DNA from 4 places in the Sodalis sp. RH19 genome. Region 2 is predicted to be linked to each of the others. Evidence: predicted binding sites of a transcription regulator. Region 2 holds the regulator's gene; each other region holds the start of a gene.
What was found. The regulator PhoB, encoded in region 2, activates phosphate uptake and scavenging genes when phosphate is short. The targets are predictions, from matches to a motif close to CTGTCATAAAACTGNCNNAT.

Region 1 (5,875 bases), 1.6 Mb from region 2:
GGCGACAAACAGCGATGCCGGGCGGCGATAAATCTCCGTCGGGGTGCCGATTTGCTCCACCCGCCCCTTGTTCATTACGATCACCCGCTCCGCCAGCGTCATGGCCTCTACCTGATCGTGGGTCACATACAGACTGGTGGTCCTCAGCCGCCGATGCAGTATTTGCAGTTCCAGCCGCATCTGGGTGCGTAATTTGGCGTCAAGATTGGATAACGGCTCATCAAACAGGAATACCGCCGGCTCCCGCACCAGCGCTCGCCCCATCGCCACGCGCTGGCGCTGCCCGCCGGACAGTTCGCGCGGCTTGCGTTTCAGCAGTTCCCCAAGTTCCAATATCTGCGCCACGCGCTCCACCAGCCGTTGGATATGCTGTTTGCCGAAACCGCGAATTTTCAGGCCGTAGGCCATATTGTCATAGACGCTCATATGGGGGTAGAGCGCATAATTCTGAAACACCATGGCAATGCCGCGATCCTTGGGTTCACGCTCCGTCACCCGTTCGCCATCAATATAAATATCGCCGCTGCTGACGCTCTCCAGCCCCGCGACCATGCGCAGCAGGGTCGATTTGCCGCAGCCGGAAGGCCCGACCAGTACGATAAACTCCCCGTCGGCCACGTCCAGGTTTAAGGGCGCTATCACCGACGTCTTGCCGTCATAGGTCTTTTCGACCGCTTGTAAAATCAAACTCGCCATAATGTTTTATTTCTCGCTATCAACCAGGCCGCGCACAAACCAGCGCTGCATCAGCAATACGATTGCCAGGGGCGGGATCATGGTCAGCAGCATCGCCGCCATCACATAATTCCATTGCGTGGCGCTGTCGCCGCTGGCGATCATGCTGCGGATGCCCGCCACCGCGGTGCCCATCGCGCTGTTGTTGATAATCAGGATCGGCCACAGATACTGGTTCCAGCCGTAGATAAAGATGATCACAAACAGCGCCGCCAGATTGGTTTTCGACAGCGGCAGCAGGATATCCCACAAAAACCGCAGCGGCCCGGCGCCGTCGATGCGCGCCGCCTCCAGCAGTTCATGGGGAATGGTCATAAAGAACTGGCGGAACAGGAATGTTGCGGTGGCGGATGCCATCAACGGCAACGTCAGGCCGGTATAGCTATCAAGCAAATGCAGATTGGCTATCACATCGACGGTGGGAAAAATACGCACTTCCACCGGCAGCATCAGCGTCATGAAGATCAGCCAGAAAAACAGGTTGCGCAATGGAAAGCGAAAATAAACGATGGCGTAGGCGGATAACATCGACACGCTGATCTTGCCCAGGGTGATTCCCAGCGCCATGACCAAGCTATTGAACAGCAGCCGGCTGAACGGCACCGCCTGGCTGCCCACGCCCTCTTGCCAGACATGGCGGATGTTTTCCCACAGATGGCTGCCCGGCACCAGGCTCAACGGCACCTGGAACACCTGGCGGTTGTCCATGGTGGCCGCCACCAGCGCGATATATAACGGCAGCAGAATAACGGCAACGCTTAGTATCAGTATTAAATGGCTGAAGATATCCAGTCCGCGGCGATGTTCTATCATTGATATCGCACCTTACGCTCGACAAAACGAAACTGGATGACCGTCAGCACAATCACCACCATCATCAGCACCACCGACTGCGCGGCGGAACTGGAGAGATCCAGGCCGGCAAAACCCTCGCGGTAGATTTTGTAAATCAGGGTAGTGGTGGCCTGCACCGGCCCGCCGGCGGTTGCCGCGTCGATGACCGGAAAGGTATCGAAAAAAGCGTACACCAGGTTGATGACCAGCAGGAAAAAGCTCACCGGCGTGATAAGCGGCAGCGATAAATCGATAAATCGCCGTACCGGGCCGGCGCCGTCGATGGCTGCGGCCTCCACCAGTGAACGCGGAATGGATTGCAGCGCGGCGAGGAAAAACAAAAAGTTATAGCTTACCTGCTGCCAGATGGAGATCAGCACCACCAGGAACATCGCCTGCCCGCTGTTTTGCGCATGATTCCAGTGATACCCCAGATTATTAAGCAGATAGGCGATAAGCCCCAGCCCGGGGCTGAACAGGAACATCCATAATACCGCAGCCACCGCCGGCGCCACCGCGTAGGGCAATAGCAGCAGCGTCTGGTAAATACGTTTGCCGCGCAGCACATAATCCACCAGCGCCGCCAGCAACAGCGCCACCAGCAGGCCGATGCCGGTCACCAGGCCGCTGAAGATAAGCGTCGTGACCAGGGAATCCAGATAATATTCATCCTGTGTCAGCTGGACAAAATTATCCAGGCCGACAAAGGTATTCTCTATTCCGAACGGGTCCACCCGCTGCACCGAATACCACAGCGCGGTCCCCGCCGGCCAAAGAAAAAAAATCGCGGTAATCACCAACTGCGGCAGCACCAGAAGATAGGCCAGCCAGCGTTGTTTGAATCCGCGATGGGGCGCGATAGCCATAAACAACCCAACCCGCAATGCAAAAATGTACCCGCCGCACGGCGCGGCGGGTCGCCAACTGAGGTTTACTTCAGCGATTGTTCAAACCGGCGCAGCAACTGGTTGCCGCGTTTAACCGCGCTGTCCAGGGCCTCCTGAGGCGTGGCCTTGCCGGTCCAGACGCGTTCCAGCTCTTCGTCCACCACGGTGCGGATTTGCTGCATATTGCCCAACCGCATGCCTTTGGTGAACGGCAACGGCGGTTTATTCAGCATCTGGCGGGTGGCGATATCGGCGCCGGGGTTTTTGTCATAAAAACCCTGGGATCGGGTCAGCTCATACGCGGCGGTGGTGATGGGCAGGTAACCGGTTTTCTGATGCCACTCGGCGGCGATATCAGGCTGGGCAAGGAACTGCAGGAACTCCGCCACCCCTTTATAGGTCGCGTCATCCTTACCGCTCATCACCCACAGGCTGGCGCCGCCGATAATGGCGTTTTGCGGCGCGTTCTTCACGTCGGCGTCATACGGCATCATACCCACGCCGTAATTAAACTTGGCATACTGGCGAATCGCGGCCAGGGAGCCTGACGAGGCGGTGGTCATGCCGCATGAGCCGTTGTAAAACTTCTCGGTGGACTCGTCCTTACGGCCGAAATAGCTGAAATCCCCTTTCTTGTTCATGTCCGACAGCAATTGGATATGTTTCACCTGCTCGGGCTTATTAAAAATCAGCTCCGCGTCGTTGCCGGCAAAGCCGTTATCCTTGGTCGCCACCGGCAGGCCATGCCAGGCGCTGAAGTTCTCGATTTGGATCCAACCCTGCCAGCCGCTGGCATAACCGCATGCCATACCGCTGGCGCGCAGTTTAGCGGCCGCCGCGGCCAGTTCCTGCCAGGTTTGCGGGGCATGTTCCGGATCCAGTCCGGCTTTTTTAAAGGCGTCCTTGTTGTAATACAATACCGGGGTCGAGCTGTTGAAGGGTTGGGACAGCAGATGCCCGGTCTTACTGTCGCTGTAGTAGCCGGAAACGGTGGGCACAAACGCCGACTCATCATTCTTGATGCCGGCCTGTTCAAACACCTGGTACACCGGCTTATAGGCCTTGCTGGCCATCATGGTGGCGGTGCCGACTTCATACACCTGCAAAATCGCCGGCGCGGTGCCGGTACGGAATGCCGCGATGCCCGCCGTCAGACCCTGCTCGTAATTCCCCTTGTACACCGGCACGACATGATAATCAGGATGCGTCTGATTAAAGCGCGCGGCCAGGGAATCCACCTCGGTGCCCAGCACACTATCCATTGAATGCCAGAAAGGAATTTCGGTCACTGCCTGGGCGCTGGTGCTCACGGCCAGCGTCAACGCCACGCTTAAGGCGGCGATACGAATTGAGTGCTTCAACATGCCATGCTCCTGAATGCCGGAAAAGTTCATCGGCCTGTAACATGACATGCTGAAATGACAGAAAAATAACACCCTTATGACAGCGGGGTGACAGCGCGCGGCGAATTCTTCGCCCAGCGCGTCGCCAGGCGGGCCTGACGGTGTCAGAATTAACCGGCGAGTCGGCTTAACGCCCTTAATTCCCAGCGGGAAAGCCTGCCGATGGGGGCGAAGGGGCAGTCTCAGTTCACCGGAGCGCACCACGGCACGGCAGGCCCGCTGCGCTTTGAGCTTACAGGCGGGCCGGCAAGCATCACAATGAATCTGCTGGCTGCTGGCGACTGACGGCGGGAGGCGGGAGGCGGGGAGGTTTATGTCGTTTCGGAGAAGGTTTCGCTTGCCGTGCGTTCGGCGGTTATATGGAATGCCGGGTGCCGGCAAGCGACAAAGAGGCCGTACCGCGACGGCCTCCTTGACCTCCGCGCGCCCGGCAGGTCGCGCGTCGCTGCGCGATGCCTTCCGCCGCCCATGCCCCCGTGATGCACCGGCCCGGTATGCGCTCCCGGCGCTACCGGGCCTTTCGCCGCTCCCGGCGGCTCATGCCGGGGTCACAGGCGCCGTCAGCGCGCTTTATGCCGGTCCCCATGTCGCTGTTCGCACCGCATATTATGAAACAACAGCGGCGCTGATGCTTGGGATAAGGTCTGGCGCCGGGATACGGTTAACCATTACAGAATGCAACGGGTCTGGAATGCCGCTGACATAGCGAAAAGCAGGCATACCGAAAGAGACTTATCAGTCATGCAGTCATGCAGTCATGCAGTTATGCAGTTATGCAGTTATGCAGTTATGCAGTTATGCAGTTATGTAGTTATGCAGTTATGACATATGACATTCATCATTCAATTTTGAGTTTTGAGTTTTGAGTTTTGAGTTTTAACATTAAGCATTACGCTTTCAGCCATTAGCCATCAGCCTGTAAACATTAGCGCAAAACGAATACTGAGACCTTTCCCGGTAAGCGCATACCGCTAAGGACCCCAAAACGCTGTTTTGCTGGCAGGCGATGGTGTTGACGTGGTGCCGGCATAGAGTGCGCCGGCGGCGCACGTCACGGCTGGATGAGCCGCCGGGAGCGGCGAAAGCCCGGGCTGCGCCGGGAGCGCATGCCGGGCGGTCCACAAGCCGGGATGGGTGATGCCGGGCACCGCGCAGCGGCGCACGATCTGCCGGACGCGCGGAGGTCAAGGAGGCCGTCGCGGTACGGCCTCCTTGTCGCTTGCCGGCACCCGGCACGACATAAAATAGCCGAACGCATGGCAAGCGAAGCCCTCGCCGCGGCAACATAAACCTCACCCGCAAGTGTCAGCGAAACCCCAGCCGCGGCAACATAAACCTCCCCGCAAGCATCAGCCAAGCCCTCGCCGCGGCAACATAAACCTCACCCGCAAGCATCAGCCAAACCCTCGCCGCGGCAACATAAACCTCCCCGCAAGCGTCAGCCAAACCCTCACCGCGGTAACATAAATCTCCCCGCAAGCATCAGGCCAAACCCTCGCCGCGGCAACATAAACCTCCCCGCAAGCATCAGCCAAACCCTCGCCGCGGCAACATAACCTCACCCGCCCAGATAAGCGCTGCGCACCGCCTCGTTCGCCAGCAACGCCTCGCCGCTATCCTCCAGCACCACATGGCCGTTTTCCAACACATAGCCGCGGTCAGCCAGTTTCAGCGCCTGGTTCGCATTCTGCTCCACCAGGAAAATGGTCATCCCCTCCTGACGCAACTGCTCGATGGTATCGAATATCTGCTGGATAATAATCGGCGCCAGTCCCAGCGAAGGCTCATCCAGCAGCAGCAATCGCGGCTGGCTCATCAACGCCCGCCCAATGGCCAGCATCTGCTGCTCGCCCCCGGACATGGTGCCCGCGCGCTGCACACGACGCTCATACAAACGCGGGAAAAGCTCGAACACCCGCTTAATCCGCTGCTGATACTGCGGACGGTCGGCAAAGAACCCCCCCATCGCCAGGTTCTCTTCCACCGTCATCCGCGAAAACACCCGCCGCCCTTCCG
Region 2 (5,875 bases):
CAGGCGGGGCGTGCGGTGATACAGCGCCAGGCAGATGGCGTCAAGAATAGTGGTCTTGCCGGCGCCGGTGGGACCGGTAATGGCAAACAGGCTGGCGCGGTCGAAGGGGTCGGCGGTAAAATCAATTTTCCACTCGCCCCTGAGCGCATTGATGTTTTTCAGCCGCAGCGTCAGGATTTTCACCGGGCGTCTCCTTTGGTTGCGGCATCCGGCGCCGGCGGGTTTTCCGCCGCGGCGCCTTGCTGTATGTCCGCCGTTACCTGGCGATAGAGCAAGCGTATGGCGTCCAGGTTCTCCGGCGCGGGGGAGGGGATCAGCGCCAGGCGCCGCTCAAACACGTCCCCGGCGCTCAGTTCGACCAGCGTTTCCCGTTGCCGGCGCGCCAGTGCCGACAGCCGCTGCTCGCGGTTACGGCGCAACAGCACGATTTCCACCGGCAAATCGGCCGCCAACTGCTGGATACGCTGCTGGATATCATTCAGCCAGGCGTCTGTCACCACCTCGATATCCAGCCAGACGGGCGAGGGCCCCGGGTAATCGCTAAACGAGCGCAACTGCGCCTCGATGTCCGCCAGGTCGCCTTTTATCAGGCGCAGGGCCTGGGTCTCCGGGATCAAAACCGGGGAAATGTCCGCCACGCCCCCGGCGTCGAAACTGACTATATTGATCTGCTTGGGCTGCCCGGTTTCATCAAAACTCAAGGCGATGGGCGAACCGCAATAGCGGATATGCTGCTGTCCGCCCACGCACTGCGGGCGGTGGATATGGCCGAGGGCGATATAATCCGCCGGCGGAAACAGCTGGGCGGGAAACGCGTCCAGGCTGCCGATATAAATATCGCGTACCGAATCGGTGGTGGCGGCGCCCACCGTGGTCAGGTGTCCGGTGGCGATAATCGGCAACCGGCCGGGCAACTTGGCGCGCAGGGCCAGCGCCCGGTCATATAGCGCCTGGTAATGTGCGGCGATGGCGTCCATCAGCGCCCGCTGTTTATCATCCCCCGATTCTCCGGCGCGGCTGGTCAGCACATCCCGCGGGCGTAAAAAGGGGATGGCGCACAGTATCGCCCCCGGCTTTCCACTACGATCGTTAAGTACAAAAACCGGTTGCCCGCCGCTGTCTTCGCGGTCGCCGTCGGCGTTGTCGTCATCGTCCCGGGCGCCGAACCCGCCGCCGGCGATAACCCGGGTATGCATGCAGGCCAGCAGCGCCCGGGATTCGTTCAATGTCGCCACCGCGTCATGATTGCCCGCCAGTATGATCAGCTGGCAACCGGTCGGCTGCAACGCCACCACGAAACGGTTGAACAGTTCGCGGGCATAGCTGGGCGGGGTGCCGGTATCAAAGATATCGCCGGCCACGATCACCGCGTCGATATCCCGTTCTGCCACCTGCGCCACCAGCCATTGCAGGAAGGCGCGGTGCTCCCGGGCGCGGTTTTTGGTGAAAAACGACTGACCCAGATGCCAGTCAGAAGTGTGAATGATCCGCATGACGCTCCAGCCAGAGTGTAAAAGTCAGGGCGAGAGTATAAACCTTACCCCGGGCGATGCCGACGTAAAGCTGTTAATTTGGCAACCCGGGACGAAAAAAAACCGCCATCCGCTATGCTTCTGGCACGATGGGCTGATTTTAATAAATCTGTCATAAAAGTGACGCATAATGCCCGGGCACGTTAACCGCAGAGATTAATGGCAGGAAAAAATGGCAAAACGCATATTAGTCGTGGAAGACGAAGCGCCGATTCGTGAAATGGTGTGCTTCGTACTTGAACAGAATGGCTTCCAGCCCATCGAAGCCGAAGACTACGGCACGGCGGTCAGCCGTATGGCGGAGCCTTATCCGGATCTGGTATTGCTCGACTGGATGTTGCCAGGCGGTTCGGGAATTCAATTTATCAAACATATGAAACGCGAGGTATTGACCCGCGATATTCCGGTCATGATGCTGACCGCGCGCGGCGAGGAGGAAGACCGGGTGCGGGGGCTGGAAGTGGGCGCCGATGATTATATCACCAAACCGTTCTCGCCCAAGGAGCTGCTGGCCAGGATCAAGGCGGTGATGCGCCGTATTTCGCCGATGGCGGTGGAAGATAAGATTGAGCTGCAGGGCTTAAGCCTGGATCCGTCGTCGCACCGGGTAACCTCCAACGAACTGGCCCTGGAGATGGGACCGACCGAATTTAAACTGCTGCACTTTTTCATGACCCATCCCGAGCGGGTATATAGCCGGGAACAGTTGTTAAATCATGTCTGGGGCACTAATGTGTATGTTGAGGACCGGACGGTTGATGTGCATATTCGCCGCCTGCGCAAAGCGCTGGAAACCGGCGGTCACGATCGGATGGTGCAGACGGTCCGCGGCACCGGCTATCGTTTTTCCGCGCGCTATTAGCGCGGTATAAGGGGAGCTCTGCCGGTGCTGGAACGTTTATCCTGGCGTAAGATTTTGCTGGAACTGGGGCTGTTTTGCCTGCCGGCCCTGCTGTTGTCGCTTTTTGTCGGCCACCTGGCCTGGCTGTTGGTGGCGGCGCTGCTGGCCGCGCTGGTGCGCAACTATTATTACCAACTGCGGCTGTCCCGCTGGTTATGGGTCGATCTCCGGCATACGCCGCCGGAAGGGCGGGGAAGCTGGGAACCGCTGTTCTATGGCCTGCATCAGATGCAGTTGCGCCACCGGCGGCGGCGGCGTGAACTGGCGACATTGTTCAAACGCTTTCGCAGCGGCGCGGAAACCTTGCCTGATGCGCTGGTGATGTTGACCGACGACGGCCATATTTTCTGGTGCAACGGCCTGGCGCAGCAGCTGCTCGGGTTTCGCTGGCCGGAAGACAACGGCCAGCATATCCTTAACCTGCTGCGCTATCCCGAATTCAACAGCTATATCCAGGGCCAGTCGTTCGAGCGCCCCTTGACCCTGCTGCTCAATAAGCAACGTTACGTTGAATTCCGCGTGATGCCCTATACCGACGACCAGCTGTTAATGGTGGCCCGCGACGTGACCCAGATGCGCCAGCTGGAAGGCGCCAGGCGCAACTTTTTCGCCAATGCCAGCCATGAACTGCGTACGCCGCTGACGGTGTTGCAGGGATATCTGGAAATGATGAACGACCAGGATATGGATGAAGCCATGCGCGCCAAGGCCATCCACACTATGCAGGATCAGACGCAGCGCATGGAGCGCCTGGTCAAGCAGTTGCTGGTGTTATCCCGTATCGAGGCCGCGCCCCAGGGCGAGGTCAATGAACGCGTCGATATTCCGGCCATTCTCAAGCGCCTGCAGCAAAGCGCCGGGGCGCTCAGCCAGGAACGGCATGAGATCGTGTTCCGGGTTAATGAACAGTTGCTGGTGCGCGGCAATGAGGATCAGCTGCGCAGCGCGATGTCGAACCTGATATACAATGCGGTCATCCATACGCCGCCGGGCACCCGCATCGAGGTGTGCTGGCAGCGTACCGCTGAGGGCGCGCAGTTTCAGGTCAGCGATAACGGGCCGGGCATCGCCCCAGAGCATTTACCGCGCCTGACCGAGCGTTTTTACCGGGTTGACAAAGCCCGTTCGCGCCAGACCGGCGGCAGCGGCCTTGGGCTTGCCATCGTTAAGCACGCGCTCGGCAATCATGACGCCCATCTTGATGTTATCAGCGAGCCGGGCGCGGGTACCCGCTTCTTTTTTACCTTGCCCAACCGGTTGATTGTCCTCCCCGTCCTGGCCGAAAATAACCCCACTTCTCCTTCACGTGTCAAATCCCGATGATAAAAGCAGTAAAAACCCTGGGCTGGCTGCTCTGCCTGCTGTTGACCCTGCCGGCGGCGGCGCGGCCGCTGTCGGTGCTGTCGGGTAGCCTCACCAGCAGCGGTTCCGATACGCTGGCGAATATGATGGCCCTGTGGGCGGCGGATTTCAGGCATGACTATCCGGATGTCGGCGTGCAGATCCAGGCGGGCGGATCGGCGACGGCGGCGACGGCGCTGGCCGCGGGAACGGCGCAAATCGGGCCGATGAGCCGCATGATGAACGCGACTGAAATCGCCGCGTTCCAGCGCCATTACGGCTACCCGCCCCTGGCGGTGCCGGTGGCCTTGGATGCGCTGGTGATTATAGTCAACCAGGATAACCCCCTGCCCAGGTTGCGCCTGCGCCAGTTGGACGCCATTTTTTCCATCACCCGCAGCTGCGGCGACGCCCCTGCCGTCACCCGCTGGGGGGAGCTCGGCCTAACCGGGCGGTGGGCCGATATGGCCCTGCTGCGCTATGGCCGCAATTCCGCCTCCGGTACCTATGGCTTTTTCCGCCAGCGCGTGCTGTGCGGCGGTGACCTGCTGGCATCGGTCAATGAACTGCCCGGGTCGGCTTCGGTGGCGCAGGCGGTAAGCGCGTCGCGCAACGCCATTGGTTACGCCGGCATGGGGTTTCATACCGCCGGCGTGCGGATCCTGCCGTTAACCGACGAGGCCGGCCGCCAGGTGACGCCGGACGAGTCGGCCTTGCTTAACGGCGACTATCCGCTGGTGCGCTATCTCTATATTTATCTGAATAAGCCCCCTGATACCCCATTGGCGCCGGTCACCGCCGCCTTTATGGACCGTATTTTGTCGCCCCAGGGCCAAAGCCTCGCCCGCCAGGGCGGCTACCAGCCCTTGCCTGAACCCATAAGGCTACAGGCGCGCCGGGATATCGGGCTGCAATGAGGTGTGTCGGCAGGGTGGGCCGTCGCCCGCGGGTGATCATGAATAATGTTCAACACGGGTGAATTTTCTTCGCCATGGCGATGCGCCGCCGCGTGCTAGTATGGATGCGGGCATTATAGACGTCCGGATGTCTATATGTCACCGACGGAAACTATTGCCCACCGGGAATGTTTACATCCTGAACTATTCACTAAATCTTATTATCTTGCGGGCCTTGTCCAGGCCGGCAAAATAACGCCGGAGTTCAAACATGCAAAGAAATACGCCTCCCTTTCGCGCTGATGTGGTGGGCAGCTTATTACGCCCCGAGGCGATTAAGCAGGCCCGCAAGCAGTTGCAGCAAGGGGCCATTACTCCCGCGCAGCTGCGTGCCGTCGAGGATACCGAGATCCGCCGGGTGGTGGAACTGCAGCGCGGTCTGGGGCTGCAGGTGGTCACCGACGGCGAGTTTCGCCGCGCCTGGTGGCATTTCGATTTTTTTGAGGGGCTGGACGGGGTGGAAGGCTACGACGTCGACCAGGGTATCCAGTTTTCCGGGGTGCAGACCAAGGCGCGCAGCATTAAGGTCACCGGCAAGGTGGCGTTCCGCCAGCATCCGATGCTGGCGGATTTCCGCTATCTGCGCAGCGTGGCCGGCGATGCGGTGGCTAAAATGACCATACCCAGCCCGAGCGTGATGCATTTTCGCGGCGGGCGCGGTGCCATCGACGCCGGCGTCTACCCTGATCTGGCGGCGTATTTCGCCGATCTTGCCCAGGCCTGGCATGACGCTATCCGCGCCTTTTACGATGCCGGCTGCCGTTACCTGCAGCTTGACGATACCGTGTGGGCTTATCTGTGCTCGACGGACCAGCAGCGCCAGATCCGCGAGCGCGGCGAGGATCCGCGGCAATTGGCGCGCATTTATGCGGATGTGCTCAATCAAGCGCTGGCGGGCAAACCGGACGATCTGGTGGTTAGCCTGCATGTTTGCCGCGGCAATTTCCGCTCCACCTGGATTTCCGAGGGCGGTTATGAGCCGGTGGCGCCTATCCTGTTCGGCGAGGTCAAGGTCGACGCCTTTTTCCTGGAATATGACACCGAGCGCGCCGGCGGTTTTGAACCGCTGCGGTTTATCAAACCCGGCCGCCAGCAGGCGGTGCTGGGCCTTATCACCTCCAAAACCGGTGAATTGGAAGATCCTG
Region 3 (5,875 bases), 570 kb from region 2:
CCTTTACCGCCGGCACGGCGGTAAAGGCGGGAGGGGTCCCTGGCGGTAATTATTGTTTAATGCCCAGCGCATCGCGCATGGTATAGAACAAATCCGTCTGGTCGGTCAGGCCGGCCACGTTGCCCGCATAGGGACCGAAGGCGGCGATACGCAGCTGGGTGCCGGTATGTCCCTGGGATTCGGGGTCTTCAGAATTGCCGTAGCTGATGGCCATCACCGCGCCGTCTTTCGTGGTCAGCGCCTGGGTCAGGCCGGGGGCCTTGGCGTCCGCTTCGATAATCTGGCTGGAGTGGGCGTGATCGGCGGTGACCACCACCAGCGTATGGCCGTCGGCGCGGGCGAATTCCAGCGCCTTTTGCACCGCTTCATCCAGGTCCACCGTCTCGCCGAACTGGCCGCACGGGTTGGCGGCATGGTCCTGTTTATCAATGGATGCGCCTTCAACCTGCAGGAAAAAGCCGTTGGGATGGGTTTTCAGCAGATCGATGGCTTTTTGCGTCATGGCCGCCAGGGTAGGCACCCCGGCGCCGCGTTTGGGATTATCGCTACAGGTAACCGGCGGCTTATCGATATTGCCGTGATAGACGGCTTTCGGGCCCTGCCAGCGCACCGGCATATTGCCCTCGGCAAACAGGCCCAGCAAGGGTTTGTCCTGGTTGGCCAGGGCTACGCCGTTCAGGCCGTCCAGGTCGCTCACCAACTGATAGCCGCGCGCCACGGCTTGTTCCCGCAGGGTTTTACCCTGCCACTCCCCGGCCTTGGCGGTTTCGCCAAAGGTTTTGGCGCCGCCGCCCAGCGTCACGTCGGCGCGGGCCGCCAGCAGCTGTTCGGCAATGGAGCCGCGCCCCTGGTTTTCCAGCGCCTGGGTGGGGCAATCTTTACTGGTCACTTCCGGGCCGTAGCATTTGCGGGAGCTGACGTGGGCCACCAGCGCCGCCGGGGTGGCGTCCTCCAGTTCGGCGGTGGACACGTTGCCGGTGGCTTTACCGGCCGCCTTGGCCAGTTCCAGGATGGTCATATGATCCTTGCCGAACACATCGACTCCCAGCGCGCCGTTATAGGTTTTCACCCCGGTGGACCACGCGGTGGCCGACGCCGCCGAGTCGGTGACGTAGCCGGGTTTATGGGTGGTCTTGTCCAGCGCGTAATGGGTGTATTGACCGGTCAGCGGCAGCGCGTCGATCCCGGGGAACGCGTTGCCCGCGCCCAGCGCGTAGTTGCGCGCGGCGGTGATTTCCGAGTCCCCCATGCCGTCACCAATCAGCAGGATGACGTTTTTTGCCTGCTGGTTGTTCAGCGCCGCCTTCAGCGCCTCGGTCTGATCGGCCTGCAGGCGGCGTGCGCCGCCGGGCTGGGTAATATCCCCCTGCGCCGCGCGCAGGCTGTCCGCGCCGGCGGCCGATACGCTGCGCGCCAGCAGGCCGTTGCCGCCCGCCAGGGCGAGGGTCAGGACGAGGGAAAGTACGGGTTGGTGCGGATGCGGCATAAAGAAGGCTCCTGTTGCCGGACGAGAAGAAGGGTATGTCTGAATTTATTATTGTGTAAGTCTACGTAACCCGGATGTCATTTTTATGACACCCGGAGATAACCGCCGCGGTCAAACTTGGCGAGGTTGTCCGGCAGCAGCTAAGATAGTAAGCACATTAACTAATAATGACTTCTCACCTATTCTACCCGCGCTATATCGGGGAGTGGGTTTTTGCCGCTTAATTTTGCAGGGGTTCGAGATCATGCTGCGAACGGATTATCATCAAAATAAGGATGTACCGGGCATGCCGCAAGTGGAGCAGGGATTTTCCTTTAAGGTGCTGACCATCAATACCCATAAGGGCTTTGCCGCCTTTAACCGGCGTTTTATCCTGCCGGAACTGCGCGAAGCGGTGCGTACCGTGGCGCCCGATATCGTGTTCCTCCAGGAAGTCCTGGGCACGCACGAAAAGCATTCGCAACGCTTCGATAACTGGCCGGTGGTGCCGCAGTACGAATTTCTGGCCGACACCATGTGGGCCGATTTCGCCTACGGGCGCAACGCGGTCTATCCCGACGGCGATCACGGCAATGCGCTGCTTTCCCGTTTCCCCATCACCCGCCAAAGCAATCTGGACGTGTCCATCGACGGCACGGAGAAGCGCGGCATGCTGCACTGCGTGCTGCAGGTGCCCGGCCGTGAGCTGGAGCTGCATATGATTTGCGTGCACCTGGGGCTGAAGGAAGCGCATCGCCGCGAGCAGATGCTGCGCATGAGCAGGCATATCGCCACGCTGCCGGCGGATGCGCCGCTGGTGGTGGCCGGTGATTTCAACGACTGGCGCCAGCGCGCCAATACGCTTTTGCGGCGCGAAGCCGGCCTGGTGGAGGTCTTTACCCAGGCGCGCGGCCGACCGGCCCGTACTTTCCCCGCCCGCTTTCCCCTGCTGCGCCTGGACCGTATTTATGTCAGGAACGCCCGCATCAGCGAGCCGACCTCCCTGGCCAACCAACCCTGGTCGCATTTATCCGACCATGCTCCCCTCGCCGTGGAGATCCATTTATGAATATGAATATGGAGTGGCGCGACGGCAATCGCATCAAGCTGCTGGAAAACGGCGAAGCGTTTTTCCCGGCCCTGTACGAGCGCATCGGCCAGGCCAGGAAAGAGGTGCTGCTGGAGACTTTTATCCTGTTCGAGGATAAAGTCGGCAAGGCGCTGCAGGAAAACCTGATTGCCGCCGCCAGGCGCGGGGTGCGGGTGGAAATCATGGTCGACGGTTACGGCTCGGCGGATCTGTCCGACAGCTACGTCGGGGCCCTCACCGCCGCGGGAGTGCATTTCCGTTATTACGATCCCCGCCCGGCGTTTATGGGCATGCGCACCAATCTGTTCCGCCGCCTGCATCGTAAAATCGTGGTGGTGGACGGCGTTATCGCCTTTATCGGCGGCATTAATTTTTCCGCCGAGCACCTGAGCGACTACGGCCCGGAGGCCAAGCAGGACTATGCGGTGGAGGTGGAGGGGCCGGTGGTGGAGGATATCCATCGCTTTACCCTACAGGCCTTGTATAAGGAAGACCACCATCGCAGCTGGCTGCGCCGGCGCTCCAGGCTGCCGGCCCATAACCGCCAGCCCGGCGAGGCCCAGGCGCTGTTTGTCTATCGGGATAACGATGAACACGATACCGATATAGAGCGCCACTATATCGATATGCTGCGCGGCGCAAAACGCGAGGTCATCATCGCCAATGCCTATTTTTTCCCCGGCTACCGCCTTTTGAAGGAGATGCGCAACGCCGCCCGGCGCGGCGTGCGCATGGTGCTGATTGTCCAGGGCGAGCCGGATATGCCGATCGTGACGGTCGGCGCGCGCATGTTATACAATTATCTGGTGCCGGAAGGGGTGAAAATCTATGAATATTGCCGCCGTCCGCTGCACGGCAAAGTGGCCGTCATGGACGATAGCTGGGCCACCGTCGGGTCCAGTAATCTTGACCCGCTCAGCCTGGCGCTGAACCTGGAGGCCAACCTGATCATCCATGACACCGCCTTCACGCAGCAACTGCGCGACAATCTTAACGGGCTGATTGAAAACGATTGCCGGTTAATTGACGAAAGCATGGTGCCCAAGCAGACCTACTGGCATGTGGTGAAAAGCGTGCTGGTGTTCCATTTCCTGCGCCACTTCCCGGCCTGGGTCGGCTGGCTTCCCGCCCATACGCCGAAATTATCGCTGGTGGCGCCGCCGGTCCAGCCGGAAATGGAAACCCAGGATCGCGCCGAACCCGAAAACGAGGGGGCAAAATCATGACCCGAAAACGCCCCGCCGGTAAACGACACCGCGCCTGGTCGATGGCTAAAAAAATCCTGACCGGCCTGTTTTTTATCGGCGTCATTATCTTGCTGGTGGTCTATGCCCGCAAGGTGGACTGGGATGATGTGGAGCAGGCCATTACCGGCTACCGGCTCAATGCGCTGCTGATGGTGATTGGGCTGGCGGTGTTCAGTTACCTGCTGTATGGCGTCTACGATCTTATCGGCCGCGCCTATTGCGGCCATAAGCTGGCGAAAAAGCAGGTGATGCTGGTTTCCTTCATCTGTTATGCCTTTACCCTCACCCTCAGCGCCTGGGTCGGCGGCATCGGCATGCGCTACCGGCTCTATTCACGCCTCGGTTTGTCCAACAGCGCCATCACCCGTATCTTCAGCCTGAGCCTGGCCACCAACTGGCTGGGATATATCCTGCTTTCCGGCATCGTCTGCGCGTTCGGGGTGCTGCATCTGCCGGCTAAATGGGGTATCGGCGAGCTGGCGCTGCGCCTGACGGGCGTGATCCTGCTGCTGCTGATCGCCGCTTATTTTTGGCTGTGCGCCTTTGCCAAACGCCGGCGCTGGACCATCAAGGGCCAGAAGCTGGTGCTGCCGTCGCTGCGCATGGCCGGCGCGCAGCTGGTGGCCTCCTGCGCCAACTGGCTGGCGATGGCCGCCATTATCTACATTTTGCTTAACGACAAAGTCGATTTTCCGCTGGTGCTCGGCGTGCTGCTGGTAAGCAGCATCGCCGGGGTTATCGTGCATATCCCGGCGGGCATCGGCGTGCTCGAGGGCGTATTTGTCGCCATGCTGGGCAGCGAGCATCTGTCCCATGGCACCATTATCGCCGCCCTGCTGGCCTACCGGGCGATCTATTTCATCGCGCCGCTGCTGCTGGCGCTGGTGCTGTACCTGGGCCTTGAAAGCCGCGCCAAGGCGCTGCGGGAAAAAAACCAGCAACGGGAAGCGGCCCATAAGGCGCAAAAGGACGCGCGGGGGGCGCTGGCGGAAGACGCCGGTCACTTACCCGATAAGGGGCCTTTGGCCTGAGCGTGGATTTTGCCGCGAAACACCCAAAAACCAAAGGTGTTGTAAGCCAGGGTGATGGGGATTAGCACCGCGAAGCCAATCAGCACAAATCCCTGGCTCAGGGGCGGCGAGGACGCGGCGCTTATTGACAGCCGGGGCGGGATCATCGCCGGATATACCGCCAGCAGCAGCAGGGCGAATGTCAGCACCACGCCCCCCAGCGCCAGGCACAGCGGCAGCAGGGCAACCCGGGCGGACAGCGCCCGCCGGAATCCGCCGGCGACCGCCAGCAGCAACAGCGCGGCGGGCAGGGTGAAACGCAGATCGGACAGATGCCGGCGGTACTCCTCATGCAGGCCGCCGGTCCACAGCGTCAGCAGCGCAACCAGCGCCAGGGCCAATGGGCCAAGCCGCCGGGCGAGCGCGCGTGCGCGCGCCTGCAGCATTCCTTCCGTACGCCATATCAGCCAGCAGGCGCCCAGCAGCGCGTAACCGGCCATCAGCGCCAGGCCGCAGAATAGCGGAAATACCCCCAGCCATTCCCAGCCGCCGCCGGTATAATGCGCGCCGTCATGGGGAATACCCTGAATAAACGTACCCATGATCACGCCCTGGCCGGCGGCGGCCAGCGCCGAACCGCCCATCAGCATCAGATCGAACCGCCACCGCTTTTGCGGGTCGGCGCGGTCGCGGTATTCAATCGCCATGCCGCGCGCTATCAGCGCCAGCAGCATGAGAAATACCGGCAGATACAGGGCGCTCAGCAGAATGGCGTAGGCGGCGGGGAACAGGGCCAGCAGGCCGCCGCCGCCCAGTACCAGCCAGGTCTCGTTGCCGTCCCAAACGGGCAGCAGCGAGAGCGTCATGACCTGGCGATCCGCTTCGGCGCGGTTGAACGCATACAGCATGCCGACGCCCAAATCGGTACCGTCCAGCAAGATATAGATCAGCACGCTGAAGGCCAGCGCGGCGGCGGATAACAGTTGCAGCGCGGCGGCGGAAAAAATCAGCTCCGGCATAGGATAAACTCCTGCATTCGTCGTGTTACGGGTGTTGCTCCGGC
Region 4 (5,875 bases), 1.3 Mb from region 2:
CGGTAACGCGCATTACCCCCTATCAGCCGCAGCGGTTTTTATGCCGCTATCCGCGCCTGAATGTCTATTTGTTCATGCGGCTGGCGCGTGATCTGGGCGAGGCGGAAAAAAGGCTGGCCAGCATGGCCTACGATAAATCCCAGCAACGGGTATTACTGGGCATTCACTATTTATACCGGCAATGGCCGGGCTATGAATGGACCTGGCGTGAAATTGCCGAATACGCGGGTTGCGAAACGGAAACCGCCATCCGCCATGGCAGTGAGCTCAAGCTACAGGGACTGTTGCCGGATGAATTTACCGGTTAACTGCCGCCGCTGCCGGTGCGGCATGGTATTTGACGCGCAATATTGTTTGGAGTCGCGGTTATGAAACGCCCGTTTTCCCTGATGGCGAAACCCACCAGTTATCAATGCAATATTCACTGCGATTATTGTTTTTATGTGGACAAAAAAAATACCCTGTTACCCGCCGGAGCATCGGCGTCGAAGCATATGGCCGACGATGTGCTCAGGGAATTTATTAAGCAGTATATTGACGCCAGCGCTGGCGACGAGGTCATGTTTGCCTGGCAGGGCGGCGAGCCGACCCTGGCCGGAATTGACTTTTATGCCGCCGCGCTGCGCTATCAGCAGCGTTACGCACGGGGAAAAAGGATTACCAACAGCATGCAAACCAACGGCGTATTGATAAACGATCAATGGGGCCGTTTTCTTGCCGATAATCATTTCCTGCTGGGTATTTCCGTGGACGGCACCGCCAGGCTGCATAATCATTATCGCCATACCGCCAGCGGCCGGCCGGTATTTGACAGCGTGATCAACGCCATCCGGATATTTAAGGAATATCATATAGATTACAACGTATTGAGCGTGGTGAACGATAAAACCGCCCAGGCGCCGCTGGAAATATATCTTTTTATCACGCAAGAGCTGGGCGCGCAGTATGTGCAATTTATCCCGGCCGTGGAACAAAGGTTGTCCGGAGCCGCGCGGGGGGAATTGATTTATCCCCGGTCGACGGCGGATAAAACGCTGACGCCATGGTCGGTGAGCGGCGAAGCCTACGGCACGTTTATCAATACCCTGTTTGACTACTGGGTACGGCATGATGTCGGCACGGTGTTTGTGCAGCTATTCGATAATGCGCTGGCCGCCTGGTGCGGCGTGATGCCAAGCCTGTGCGTGATGCAGCCCACCTGCGGCCAGGGCCTGGTCGTCGAGCAGAACGGCGATATCTATAGCTGCGATCATTTCGTCTACCCTGAGCATAGACTGGGCAATCTGATGACAGGGAACCTGGCCGCCATGGCCGGTGGGAAAAAACAGCGCCAGTTCGGCCAGCTAAAAGCCAATGTGGCGACGCCGTGTTTGTCATGCGACTATCGGTTTGCCTGTCACGGCGGCTGTCCTAAGCACCGTATTCACCGCATCGGGGGCCAGTGGCATAATCATCTTTGCCCCGGCTATAAAGCTATTTTTTCCCATATCGCGCCCTATATGGCGTATATGGCCGGCGAACTGGCGCACCATCGGCCGGCCGCCGGCATTATGCGCGATATTGATCGGATTGCGGAGGCGGGGATTGAAAAAAAAGGCTAATATGCCATTAAAATAGGTACCCATCCCGGTGTCATAAAAATGTCATATTACCGACATGTATCTGTAACCTAATTGTCCTATTTTCCCTCCTGCAGCAATTATAATAATTGAAGAAAACGGCCATGGGCCGATTTTAAATATCCCACAGGAGGGATTATGAGACTGATGCATACCACCGTTGCCAGTGTTGTAGCAGCTACGTTCGCCCTGGCGAGTATTTCTTCGTTCGCTGCCGCCAACCTGACAGGTGCCGGCGGCACATTCCCCGCCCCGGTTTATGCTAAATGGGCTGATACCTATCAAAAAGAAACCGGCGTAAAGGTTAACTACCAGGGCATCGGTTCTTCCGGCGGCATTAAACAGATTATCGCCAATACCGTTGATTTCGGCGCGTCCGATGCTCCTTTAAGCGATGGCGACCTGAAGAAAGAAGGTTTATTCCAATTTCCGACCGTGATTGGCGGCGTGGTGCTGGCCATCAACGTACCGGGAATCAAAAGCGGCGAACTGACCCTGGACGGCCATACCCTGGGTGAAATTTACCTGGGCAACATCAAAAAATGGAACGACCCGGCCATCACCAAGCTGAACCCGGGCCTGAAGCTGCCTGATCAGAATATCGCCGTGGTACGCCGCGCCGATGGTTCCGGCACGTCGTTTGTCTTCACCAGCTATCTGTCCAAGGTGAATGCGACCTGGAAAGAAAAAATCGGCGCCGGTTCCACGGTTAACTGGCCGGTCGGACTGGGCGGCAAGGGCAATGACGGCATCGCCGCCTTTGTCCAGCGTTTGCCGGGTTCCATCGGTTATGTGGAGTACGCCTACGCTAAGCAGAACAACCTGGCCTACACCAAGCTGATTTCCGCCGACGGCAAGCCGGTAATGCCGACGCAGGATAACTTCAGCGCGGCGGCGAAAGGCGTCAACTGGCAGCAATCTTTTGCCCAGGATCTGACTAACCAGAAGGGCAACAATGCCTGGCCGATCACCTCCACCACGTTTATTATGTTGCATACTACCCAAACCAAGCCTGAGCAGGGCCGCGAAACCCTGAAATTCTTCGATTGGGCCTACAACAAGGGTGCCGACCAGGCTAACGCCCTTGACTACGCCACCTTGCCAAAGGACGTGGTCGAACAGATCCGCGCCGCCTGGAAGGCCAATATCAAAGACAGTAACGGTAAAGCGCTCTACTAAGTCCTTGTGTTTCGTCCCTTCCCTTACGGGAAGGGATTACGAACCAACAAAAAGAGTACTCTATGGCTGACAATACGCCGGCACGGCATGCCCCCGGTAAACAAGGCGACCTGATATTCGGTACGTTGGTCAGGTTGGCCGCATTGATTACCTTATTGATGTTGGGCGGAATTATCGTTTCGCTGATTGTCGCTTCGTGGCCGAGCATGGAAAAGTTCGGCTTCGCGTTCCTGTGGACCAAGGAGTGGGATCCGCCCGGTGAAAAATTCGGCGCGCTGGTTCCTATCTACGGCACCCTGGTGACCTCTTTTATCGCGTTGCTGATTGCCGTTCCGGTCAGCTTCGGCATCGCCCTGTTCCTTACCGAGCTTGCCCCCAACTGGTTGAAGCGTCCCCTTGGCGTCGCCATTGAGCTGTTGGCGGCCATCCCAAGCATTGTCTACGGCATGTGGGGGTTGTTTGTTTTTGCTCCCCTGTTCGCCCAGTATTTTCAACAGCCCCTGGGCGATGTGATGTCGACCATCCCTTTTATCGGCGTCCTGTTTTCGGGGCCGGCGTTTGGTATCGGCATCCTGGCCGCCGGTATTATCCTGGCTATCATGATCATCCCGTATATTGCCGCCGTGATGCGCGATGTGTTTGAGCAAACGCCGGTGTTGATGAAGGAGTCGGCCTACGGTATCGGCTGCACCACCTGGGAAGTGATCTGGCGTATCGTGCTGCCCTTCACCAAAAACGGCGTGATCGGCGGCGTGATGCTGGGCCTGGGACGGGCGCTGGGCGAAACCATGGCGGTGACCTTTATCATCGGCAATACCAACCAGCTGGACAGCATTTCCCTGTTTAGCCCGGGCAACAGCATTACCTCGGCGCTGGCCAATGAGTTCGCCGAAGCCCAGGCGGGTCTGCATACCGCCGCGCTGATGGAGCTGGGGTTAATCCTGTTTGTGATTACCTTTATCGTGCTGGCCTGCTCCAAATTCATGATAATGCGCCTGGCGAAAAACGAGGGGGTCAAATAATGGCGACCGTCGAGCACCAAATGACCCATACCGCGCCACAAATGGAAGCGCGGCGTAAAATGCAGTCCTGGCGGCGGCAGAAGAACCGTCTGGCGCTGTTATTATCCATGATCACCATGGCCTTCGGCCTGTTCTGGTTATGCTGGATCTTGCTGACCACGGTAAGCCGGGGTTTTGACGGTATGTCGCTGGCGTTGTTTACCGAAATGACGCCGCCGCCCAATACCGCCGGCGGAGGGCTGGCCAATGCCCTGGCCGGCAGCGGATTGCTGATTCTCTGGGCCACTGTTTTCGGCACGCCCCTGGGCATCATGGCGGGGATTTACCTGGCGGAATACGGGCGTAAGTCCGCGCTGGCGGAAGTGATCCGTTTTATTAACGATATCCTGCTGTCCGCGCCGTCCATCGTTATCGGTTTGTTTGTCTATACGCTGGTGGTGGCGAAAATGGAGCATTTCTCCGGCTGGGCCGGGGTGATCGCCCTGGCGCTGCTGCAGGTGCCGATTGTTATCCGTACCACGGAAAACATGATGCGGCTGGTGCCCGATACGCTGCGTGAGGCTGCCTATGCGTTGGGTACGCCGAAATGGAAAATGATTTCCGCCATCACGCTTAAGGCCTCGGTTTCCGGCATCATCACCGGCGTATTGCTGGCGGTGGCGCGCATTGCCGGCGAAACGGCGCCGCTGCTGTTTACCTCGCTCTCCAACCAGTTCTGGAGTACCGATCTCATGCAGCCCATCGCCAACCTGCCGGTGACGATTTTCAAATTCGCCATGAGCCCGTTTGCCGAATGGCAACAGCTGGCCTGGGCCGGCGTGCTGCTGATTACCCTGTGCGTGCTGTTGCTGAACATTATCGCGCGGATTATTTTCGCCAAAAAAACCTATTAAGCGTCAGGCGCCGACGCGTCTTTGATCGAAAGAGAGAGTGTTGCATGAGCGGGATCAACAACGCCAACGACAGCAAAGTACAGGTTCGCGATCTGAATTTTTATTACGGTAAATTTCATGCGCTGAAAAATATCAGCCTGGACATTGCCCGTAACCAGGTGACGGCTTTTATCGGCCCGTCCGGCTGCGGTAAATCCACGCTGTTGCGTTGCTTTAATAAAATGTACCAGCTTTATCCGGAGCAGCGCGCCGAAGGGGAGATCCTGCTGGACGGGGACAATATCCTCACCGATAAGCGCGATGTTTCCCTGCTGCGCGCCCGGGTCGGCATGGTGTTCCAGAAGCCGACCCCCTTTCCGATGTCTATTTATGACAATATCGCGTTCGGCGTGCGCCTGTTTGAGAAACTGTCGCGCAGCGAGATGGAGGAGCGCGTGCAGTGGTCGCTGACCAAAGCGGCGCTGTGGAACGAAACCAAGGACAAATTGCACCAGAGCGGTTATAGCCTGTCCGGCGGCCAGCAGCAGCGTTTATGTATCGCGCGCGGCATTGCCATTCGCCCCGATGTGCTGTTGCTCGATGAGCCCTGTTCAGCCCTGGATCCGATCTCGACCGGACGTATCGAAGAGCTGATTTCAGAATTGAAAGCGGATTATACCGTGGTGATAGTGACGCATAATATGCAGCAGGCGGCGCGTTGCTCCGATCACACGGCATTTATGTATCTCGGCGAGTTAATTGAATTCAACGATACGGATAGCATTTTCACCGCACCGAAGAACAAACAAACCGAAGATTATATTACTGGCCGCTATGGTTAATAACGGGATATATCATGGAAAACCTGAATCTCAATAAGCATATTTCCGGCCAGTTTAACGCCGAACTGGAACACATACGCACCCAGGTGATGGCGATGGGCGGCCTGGTGGAGCAACAGCTTACCGACGCCATCAGCGCGATGCACAGCCAGGATGAAGAATTGGCCAAACGGGTCATCGCCGGGGACGTCAAGGTGAATGCGATGGAGGTGGCCATTGATGAGGCCTGTGTGCGTATTATTGCCAAGCGCCAGCCTACCGCCAGCGATTTACGCCTGGTGATATCGATCATCAAAACCATATCCGAACTGGAGCGTATCGGCGACGGCGCGGATAAAATC

Region 1: ugpB (sn-glycerol-3-phosphate ABC transporter substrate-binding protein UgpB) is a predicted target of PhoB. The motif match lies at 3,895-3,914, and genes of this name have one in related genera.
Region 3: phoA (alkaline phosphatase) is a predicted target of PhoB. The motif match lies at 1,559-1,578, and genes of this name have one in related genera.
Region 4: pstS (phosphate ABC transporter substrate-binding protein PstS) is a predicted target of PhoB. The motif match lies at 1,630-1,649, and genes of this name have one in related genera.

Annotation. Positions count from the first base shown of each region.
Region 1 covers NZ_CP178734.1:4,872,414-4,878,288, reverse strand. The annotation lists gene ACL2XF_RS21945 (sn-glycerol-3-phosphate import ATP-binding protein UgpC) at 1-696, opposite strand, end outside; gene ugpE (sn-glycerol-3-phosphate ABC transporter permease UgpE) at 703-1,548, opposite strand; gene ugpA (sn-glycerol-3-phosphate ABC transporter permease UgpA) at 1,545-2,435, opposite strand; gene ugpB (sn-glycerol-3-phosphate ABC transporter substrate-binding protein UgpB) at 2,501-3,820, opposite strand; gene livF (high-affinity branched-chain amino acid ABC transporter ATP-binding protein LivF) at 5,418-5,875, opposite strand, start outside.
Region 2 covers NZ_CP178734.1:3,238,781-3,244,655, reverse strand. The annotation lists gene ACL2XF_RS14755 (AAA family ATPase) at 1-183, opposite strand, end outside; gene sbcD (exonuclease subunit SbcD) at 180-1,493, opposite strand; gene phoB (phosphate response regulator transcription factor PhoB) at 1,705-2,394, shown strand; gene phoR (phosphate regulon sensor histidine kinase PhoR) at 2,419-3,756, shown strand; gene ACL2XF_RS14735 (PstS family phosphate ABC transporter substrate-binding protein) at 3,753-4,691, shown strand; gene ACL2XF_RS14730 (cobalamin-independent methionine synthase II family protein) at 4,942-5,875, shown strand, end outside.
Region 3 covers NZ_CP178734.1:3,804,763-3,810,637, reverse strand. The annotation lists gene phoA (alkaline phosphatase) at 50-1,486, opposite strand; gene ACL2XF_RS17305 (endonuclease/exonuclease/phosphatase family protein) at 1,773-2,534, shown strand; gene clsB (cardiolipin synthase ClsB) at 2,537-3,781, shown strand; gene ACL2XF_RS17295 (lysylphosphatidylglycerol synthase domain-containing protein) at 3,778-4,833, shown strand; gene cydB (cytochrome d ubiquinol oxidase subunit II) at 4,803-5,831, opposite strand; gene ACL2XF_RS17285 (cytochrome ubiquinol oxidase subunit I) at 5,857-5,875, opposite strand, start outside.
Region 4 covers NZ_CP178734.1:4,581,995-4,587,869, forward strand. The annotation lists gene ACL2XF_RS20620 (Crp/Fnr family transcriptional regulator) at 1-308, shown strand, start outside; gene ACL2XF_RS20625 (anaerobic sulfatase maturase) at 369-1,601, shown strand; gene pstS (phosphate ABC transporter substrate-binding protein PstS) at 1,758-2,798, shown strand; gene pstC (phosphate ABC transporter permease PstC) at 2,861-3,820, shown strand; gene pstA (phosphate ABC transporter permease PstA) at 3,820-4,713, shown strand; gene pstB (phosphate ABC transporter ATP-binding protein PstB) at 4,758-5,534, shown strand; gene phoU (phosphate signaling complex protein PhoU) at 5,549-5,875, shown strand, end outside.